Regions from separate parts of the Rhizobium sp. LjRoot258 genome, predicted to be linked through region 2. Evidence: predicted binding sites of a transcription regulator. Region 2 holds the regulator's gene; the other holds the start of a gene.
The links. The regulator LexA, encoded in region 2, represses DNA repair genes until DNA is damaged. The targets are predictions, from matches to a motif close to TGTTCNNNNTGTGTTCNG.
Positions count from the first base shown of each region.

Region 1 (3,949 bases), 1.7 Mb from region 2:
CCGGATTCGCCGGCACGCGCTGCCTCGACGCCGGCATTGAGGGCCAATAGGTTGGTCTGGAAAGCAATCGCCTCGATGACGGCGATGATCGAGTTGATCTGGCGCGACGAGGCCTGGATCGCCTCCATCGCGGCAATCGTCTCGCGCATGATCTGGCTGGAGCCGGTCGTCTCCCGCTTGGCGTCGCGGGCGATGCGCTCTGCCTGTTCGGCACGCTCGATCTGAACGCGGACCGACTGGGTGATCGCATCGATGGCATTGGCAGTCTCGGTGATCGAGGCGGCCTGACGCTCGGTGCGGCCCGCCAGTTCATCGGCGCCGGTGCGCATTTCCTCGGAACCCGAGCGCACAGCCATGGAGTTGCCGCCGATCGCCGTCATCGTTTCGCTGAGGGCAGCCAGCGCTTCGTTGAAATTGATGCGCAGGCTTTCGAGCTCGTTCGGGAAGCGGGTCTCGATCTGATAGGCAAGATCGCCATTGGCAAGGTGATGCAGGCCCTGGTCGATCGCTTGAACGACCTCCTGTAATGTCCTTGCTTCCGTCTCGCGCTCGGCCATGTGCTGCTGGCGATCCCGCTCCGCGCGAGCCCGGGTTTCGTTGCTGGCGGCTTCCAGTTCGCGGCTTTCAACCAGCGACTGCTTGAACCTTGCCAGTGCCTTCGCCATCGTGCCGATCTCGTCGCCGCGGTTCTGGCTGCCGATCTCGACGGCGAGGTTGCCGTCGGCGACATCGCGGGTGACGCCGGCAAGGCGGGCAAGCGGCGAGAAGAGCCGCTTGGTGATCACCGCGGTCGCCACGGCCATGACGACGAGAACACCGAAAGCAATCATCGTCAGCAGCGTTGCGATTTCGAGGGAGCCGGCGTTGAGTTCGCTGAGCCGCACGCTTTCCACGACGAGGAAGCGGGAACCCTGGTAGTCGATGCCGCGGACATAGGCCCGCGCCAAGCCATCGGCACGATCGAAGTCGTCGACCGTCATACCTTTCGCCGAAAGCGCGTCCTTCGCGAATGTGAAAGGCGCGGTATCGAGCGTGACGAGCTGGCCGGCGGCGTTCACGCCGATAGCCGAGCCGCCATCCGAGATGATCGCCGCCTGCGCTGTGCTGCCGGCGACAATGCCCTTGGCGAGGATGCTGGTGATGATGTCCTCACGCACCTTAAAGAGCATTACACCCTTCGCGGCACCAAGCTTGACGATCGGCACGGCGTAGAAGATTGCCGCCTTGCCACTCGCCGCGTCGACGCGAAGACCGGAAAAGCCCGTCGGCGCGGAATCGTCTGTCGCCTTGGCCGTGTTCTCGATCGCCTTGGCGAAGGCCAGACCGGCGCCGGTCGACTTCCATGCGTCGGTCTTCAGGTTTTCAGCGAAATCGTCGTTCTTCCTGTAGGAGTAGAGAACGTTGCCATCGAGATCGGTAATCAAAAGGTCGCTGAAGGCGGTGTTCTCGAGGTCACGGGCCACCTCGCCTTGCGTCGTCTCATGGTTGGAATAGTAGAAGCCGCTCGGCGCCTCCGGCTTCATCAGCTTCTCGCGCTGGTCGGCCGGGTTCGGATTGTTGGTGATGAACACCTTTTTCAATTCGGCCCGGGCATCGCCCGAAGTCTTCTCGATGGTCTTCCAGCCGCTCTTCAGGCTTGTGATCGACATCTGCAGCGCTTCGATGCGCGCAATCGAGTTCGCCTGGTTTTCCAGCTGCTCAAGCTGATCCTGCAGCATGTCGCCGCGGAAGATCAGGACGCTTTCCTTTGCCTTGAGCGCCTGTTCGCCGGAAATGCGGCTGCTGGCGAAGTAAGCGAGGACGTTGATGACCGCGATCGACAGTGCGGTCAGCAGAATGAAGGTGGCGATGACCTTGAAGGACAGGGATTGAAATCTCTGAACCATGAACGATGAACCCTTCCGGAACGGCCCTTACCGGCAGGACGCGGAAACGCCCTGCCGACTGACCTGAAAACAGAACACGGGAGCCTTGCCCTCTCAGGAAGGGAGCTCCTCTGACATTTTATGGATCAAAACTCGGCTACGGAGCTTAAATTGCCGTAAACAGCCGCCCTGAAAAACAAGGAATGTTTTTGTTTTGTTCACTTATCGATGGCAGTTATTTCACGAGTGCAATAGGGTGAAGCATGCAACATACGATTCGCATCATCGGCGTTGATCCGGGCCTGCGCCGCACCGGTTGGGGAATTATCGACACGCTCGGCAACTCCCTGCGCTTCGTCGCTTCCGGGACTGTCACCTCGGACGGCGACATGGACCTGGCCTCGCGCCTTTGCCAACTGCACGACGGCCTGGCGGAAGTCGTGCATAGCTACAAGCCGGATGAGGCTGCCGTCGAACAAACCTTCGTCAACAAGGATGCCGTGGCGACACTGAAGCTCGGCCAGGCGCGCGGCATTGCCATGCTGGTCCCTGCCCGTGCCGGATTGCCGGTCGCAGAATACGCTCCAAACGCCGTCAAGAAGGCCGTGATCGGCGTTGGCCACGGCGAGAAGAAACAGATCCACATGATGCTGAAGATCCTGATGCCGAAGGTCGAGTTCAAGGGCGACGACGCCGCCGACGCGCTCGCGATCGCCATCTGCCACGCCCACAACCGCGGCAGCAGTCGCATCCGGCAGGCAGCGCTTGCAGGATAGCCTGTTCTTGACTTGTTCTCATCGCATGATAAGTCATACCGGAGAGGTATTACCATTGCGCGTGACTGAAAAAGGCCAAGTGACTATCCCGAAGGACATCCGGGACCGATTGAATGTCGGCCCTGGATCGGAAGTGGATTTCATTGCCGACGACAAGGGGGCTAGGCTGGTTGTCGTCGCCGATGGCAGATCAGTATCCGAGGACGACGTCGAAACTTGGCTGAAGAGCGTTTCGGGGACGTTCGACACCGGCGGCATGACTGCGGACGAGTATATCGAATGGCTTAGGGGACCGCGCGATGACCTCGGTCCTCGTTGACACGAACGTCTTCATCGACGTGTTCGGTCCGGAGGCACGTTTCAAGGAATGGTCGTCCGAGATGATCCTGCGGCTCAGGCCGCGCCGCCTGCTGACACGCGATGCCGCGCGCTATCGCACCTACTTCCCCTCGCTCGACATCATCTCCCCTGAAACCCATTCCTGACGGACTTCCATTTATGATCGGCAAGCTCAAAGGCACCATCGATGAAATCGGCGAGGATTATGTGCTCGTCGACGTCCACGGCATCTGCTACGTCGCCTTCTGCTCGGCGCGCACCCTGTCTCGGCTCGGCTCTGTTGGCGAGGCCTGCGTGCTTTTCATCGAAACCTACGTTCGTGAAGACCAGCTGAAGCTCTTCGGCTTCATGACTGCCCTGGAGCGGGAGTGGTTCAACCTCCTGCAAAGCGTTCAGGGCGTCGGCGCGAAGGTGGCTCTCGCCGTGCTTTCCACACTGCCGCCGAGCGAACTTGCGACCGCCATCGCGCTGCAGGATCGCACCGCCGTCTCGCGTGCCCAAGGTGTCGGCCCCAAGGTTGCTGTGCGCATCGTCACCGAACTCAAGAACAAAGCGCCGGCCTTCGCGGGAGAAGCGTCCGGCACCATCGGCCTCAAACAGGAGCTCGGCGAAGGTGTTGCCGCGGCTCCGGTTGCCGATGCGGTATCGGCGCTGACAAATCTCGGCTATTCGCGTGATCAGGCTGCCAATGCCGTTGCGGCAGCAATGAAGACCGCCGGTGAAGGCGCCGATAGCGCCAAGCTGATCCGGCTTGGGTTGAAGGAATTGGCTCGCTGATCATCTGCCCGGGGCGGGTGCCAAAGCCGCCCGCTTGGTGTATTGGTCGCGAGCGTTTGAAGATTGGGAAATGCCAGCATGAGTGAAGCAGCGCGCCTGATATCCTCGGAAAAGCGAGGCGAAGACCTGGATGTGACGCTGCGGCCGCAATCGCTTGACGAATTCACCGGCCAGGCGGAGGCGCGCGCCAAC
Region 1 covers NZ_CAXUST020000001.1:3,049,693-3,053,641, forward strand. The annotation lists gene ACSQ9D_RS15015 (methyl-accepting chemotaxis protein) at 1-1,886, opposite strand, end outside; gene ruvC (crossover junction endodeoxyribonuclease RuvC) at 2,129-2,641, shown strand; gene ACSQ9D_RS15025 (AbrB/MazE/SpoVT family DNA-binding domain-containing protein) at 2,697-2,960, shown strand; partial or broken gene ACSQ9D_RS15030 (DNA-binding protein) at 3,046-3,126, shown strand; gene ruvA (Holliday junction branch migration protein RuvA) at 3,140-3,757, shown strand; gene ruvB (Holliday junction branch migration DNA helicase RuvB) at 3,836-3,949, shown strand, end outside.
Region 1: a site for LexA is predicted at 2,070-2,087, ahead of ruvC (crossover junction endodeoxyribonuclease RuvC). Genes of this name have one in related genera too.

Region 2 (3,949 bases):
TTGAGCCACCCTGCCCGCCCGGCTGCTGCACCGAATGCGTGGCGTCAAAGATCACGGGAGCGCCCATCGCCGCCATGATCGGCAGCGAACGCATGTCCGAAACCAGCGTGTTGTAGCCGAAGGAGGCGCCACGCTCGCAAAGCAGGATATTGGGGTTGCCGGTCGAGTTCAGCTTGTTGAGGACGTTCTTCATGTCCCAAGGAGCAAGGAACTGGCCCTTCTTGACGTTGATGGTGCGGCCGGTCTTGGCGGCTGCAACCAGCAGGTCGGTCTGGCGGCTGAGGAAGGCCGGGATCTGCAGGATGTCGACGACGGTCGCTACCTCGGCGCACTGCTCCTCGGTGTGGATGTCGGTTAGAACCGGAAAGCCATATTCCTTCTTGAGGTCAGCAAAGACCTCCAGCGCCGTTTCAAGGCCGATCCCACGCTGGGCCGACAGCGAGGTGCGGTTCGCCTTGTCGAAGGAGGACTTGTAGACGAGGCCGAGGCCAAGCTTGTCGCAGAGTTCCTTTAGCACGCCGGCGACCATGAAGGCATGGTCGCGGCTCTCCATCTGGCAGGGCCCAGCAATCAGCGACAGCTTACCGGCATTGGAAAAGGTGACGCGGCCGGCGCCTTCGCCAACCACGACTTCGGACTTTGTCTGGCTCATCGTTTCTCCTCAAAGGCGAAGAGCGCGCCCTGCCCGGCAGCCGCCTTCACCAGAATTCGATTGTTTTTGCGCGTGTAGGTCATCCCGTTAGCAGCCAAATGCGCTTCTGTCACGGCAAGATCGTCGACCTTGAAGACGATGGCAATGCCTCTCAGGCCGCGATCGGTCGACGCTGCAGGAAGGTCGAAATAGGCATACAATCCATCGGGGGATAGAATGCTGATCCTGGCATTCGGAGTGACGACGCTCACGCCGAAGGCGTCGTTGACAATGACCGGGCTGTGCGCCGCTGCGCGTACGAATGATCCGAACGCCTTGGGATCTGGCGAGACCAGAGCGATCTCTGCGATCCCATGGACGCCGTTTGCGTGCACATGCAGCGCTTTTCGATCGGCCGGCAGCGGATTGACCCGTTGGCACGTGAAAAAGAAGAAGTCCGGAGCCCGCAGATCCACCGCGAAAGCGAGCTTGAACGCGGCTGTGGCCTCCGATCCATCGGGCATCTTCATCGGTCGCTCGAACTGCAGCATCTCGCCGCCATTGATCCTTTCGGAAAGGAACCGAGCGTGGTCGCGATCGGCATCTGCGGTCGCGAAGACCACGGCAGAGAATCCATCATCCCCGCATCGAAACCGAAAGGCGCGATCACGCGCGGTGAAGACATTCCCTTTCTTTGCCGACGCCTCGTGCAGTTCCGCGCTGGCGACCCCCAGGGGCTCTAGGTAAGTTTCGTCGGAGAAGAATATGCAGGCGTTCTCGGTTCCAAACGGATGCCGGGCATCGGGCGCGACGGTGAATCCTAGTTTTCCGAGACGTTCGCGCGCGAGCCCAATATTGGAGACCGGCAGCACGATGTGGTCCAGCGGATGCGCTTCGCTCATAGCAACTCTCCGGAATTTGCGAAGATGTGCGCCGGGTAGCAGGACAATGCAACCCCCTTCGGCGCTTTCAGTCAAATGAGCTGAGAAAACTGAACAAGTTGCGGGCAAGTTTTACGAAAATTTAGGCACTTGCGGAACACATATGGAACATATAGTGTCTGTTCTGGCTTTGTTTCACGACTCTGGGGTTCAACTTCGATGCTGACGCGCAAACAACAGGAGCTTCTTCTCTTCATTCACGAGCGAATGAAGGAGTCCGGTGTCCCCCCTTCTTTCGATGAAATGAAAGATGCCTTGGACCTCGCGTCGAAGTCAGGCATTCATCGGCTGATTACAGCGCTCGAAGAACGTGGCTTCATTCGCCGACTGCCGAATCGGGCCCGCGCCCTGGAGGTCATCAAGCTTCCAGAGGCATATAACCCGAGCTTGCAACCCCGCCGCGGCTTTTCGCCGAGCGTCATCGAAGGCAGTCTCGGCAAACCGCAACCGGTTGCGCCACCGAAACCGGTAGCACATGCCGACAACGGCAGCTCCGCCTCTGTACCGGTTATGGGACGGATCGCCGCCGGTGTGCCGATTTCGGCAATCCAGAACAATACTCACGACATCACGGTTCCGGCCGACATGCTTGGCCCAGGCGAGCACTATGCGCTTGAGGTCAAGGGCGACTCGATGATCGAAGCGGGCATTTTCGATGGCGACACGGTGATCATTCGCAATGGCAGCACCGCAAATCCCGGCGACATCGTTGTCGCACTCGTCGATGACGAAGAAGCGACCCTCAAGCGCTTCCGCCGGAAGGGCGCCTCCATTGCGCTTGAGGCCGCGAACCCGGCTTATGAAACGCGTATTTTTGGACCCGACCGCGTCAAGGTTCAGGGCAAGCTCGTCGGCCTCATTCGTCGTTATCATTAGAGGCAGGCGGCTCACCGTCAAACGTGCCGCTTCGCCAGTTGTACGCCCGATGCGGCATCCAGGGGCGGTCAAGCGTGGTATAGGCGGCCGTAACGACGGGTGAGCCCAGGTCGTCTATCCCCTCGGCGGCGCCAGAGCCGCGCAGGATTTCTCCGGTGAACAGCAGTGCGCCCGACCGGCATTCGGTCGCACGCAGGCGAACGGGCGTCACGACGATATCGGCGGTATCGCACGCAGCGCCGACGTAAGCGAGGTTTTCGACGATTGTCAGAACGTAGCCGCTATCGTGCGGGGCGGTGCGCCAGGCGCCTTTCAGGCAAACGACGCGGTTTTCAACGCCCGTCGCAGAGGCTGCCGCAACGCATTGCGGGCATGACGCAATTCCTCATCCGAGAGTCCTGGAGCTTGGCCTTCGCTGTCCCCGCCGCCGGTCAGGGGCGATACGCTTCAGTACTCGGTAGCTGGTCTAGCTCCGCCGCCAGCGCCCTTCGCCATTGATCGAAAATCAGCGCCAACGCAACAAACCATGCCCCAAGGCGGATCGTTGGCCGGTCACTTGCGAGCTCAAACCAGAGGGCGGCGCCGGCCCCGAGGAAGACCGGAGAAAATACGAAGAACCGCCCATGATCCATCTCCGTCGCCACCGCGCGTCGAAACCACGAAGAGCAGCTGAGCGTCGCGGTCGTAACCCACGTTGGCCAGGAGACGGGTGATTGCGTGCGGAAGGCGCGCGGAGGCTTTTGACCAGATTGAGCCCGGACAAAGAACGCTCTGCCACGCGAGCAAGCGCATCCGCGCCGGGGGCGGCCTGTCTCACAAATGGCTTCAACCCCGGCATGCATCTGCGCCGAAAAACAGCCCCCTTGCAACCACAAAGCAAGCTCTTCAGGCTCGAGGCAACAATAATCGATTGAAATCTGAAGGAAAATCGGAAGCCAGAAAAGCCAAGGATAATCATCAGCTTCTGCTATGCGCAGGGCTCATCGCAGCAGTGCCCAAAAGTTGATACTGCGATGCACAAAATGGCATCACGGGAACTTGGCATTGGGCGCGCGATCATATAGCTATCGTCGACGACGCTTAACCCTATGGCGCTTTTATGGCGCCAACCGCCAGTTTGGAGGATCAGCATGACGGAACAAAGCGCAACACTGAAAATCGGTGATAAATCAGTCGATCTCGCCGTCAAGAGCGGCACGATCGGCCCTGACGTCATTGATATCGGCGCCCTGTACAAGCACACGGCTTCCTTCACGTACGATCCTGGTTTCACCTCGACCGCATCCTGTGAATCGAAGATCACCTACATCGATGGTGATGCCGGCGTATTGCTACATCGCGGTTATCCGATCGAGCAACTTGCCGAGCATGGCGACTTCCTCGAGGTCTGCTACCTGCTTCTCTACGGCGAACTGCCGACCGCGGCCCAGAAGAAGGATTTCGACTATCGCGTCACGCATCACACGATGGTGCATGAGCAGATGAGCCGGTTCTTCACGGG
Region 2 covers NZ_CAXUST020000001.1:1,368,661-1,372,609, reverse strand. The annotation lists gene kdsA (3-deoxy-8-phosphooctulonate synthase) at 1-652, opposite strand, end outside; gene ACSQ9D_RS06905 (VOC family protein) at 649-1,533, opposite strand; gene lexA (transcriptional repressor LexA) at 1,732-2,448, shown strand; gene gltA (citrate synthase) at 3,579-3,949, shown strand, end outside.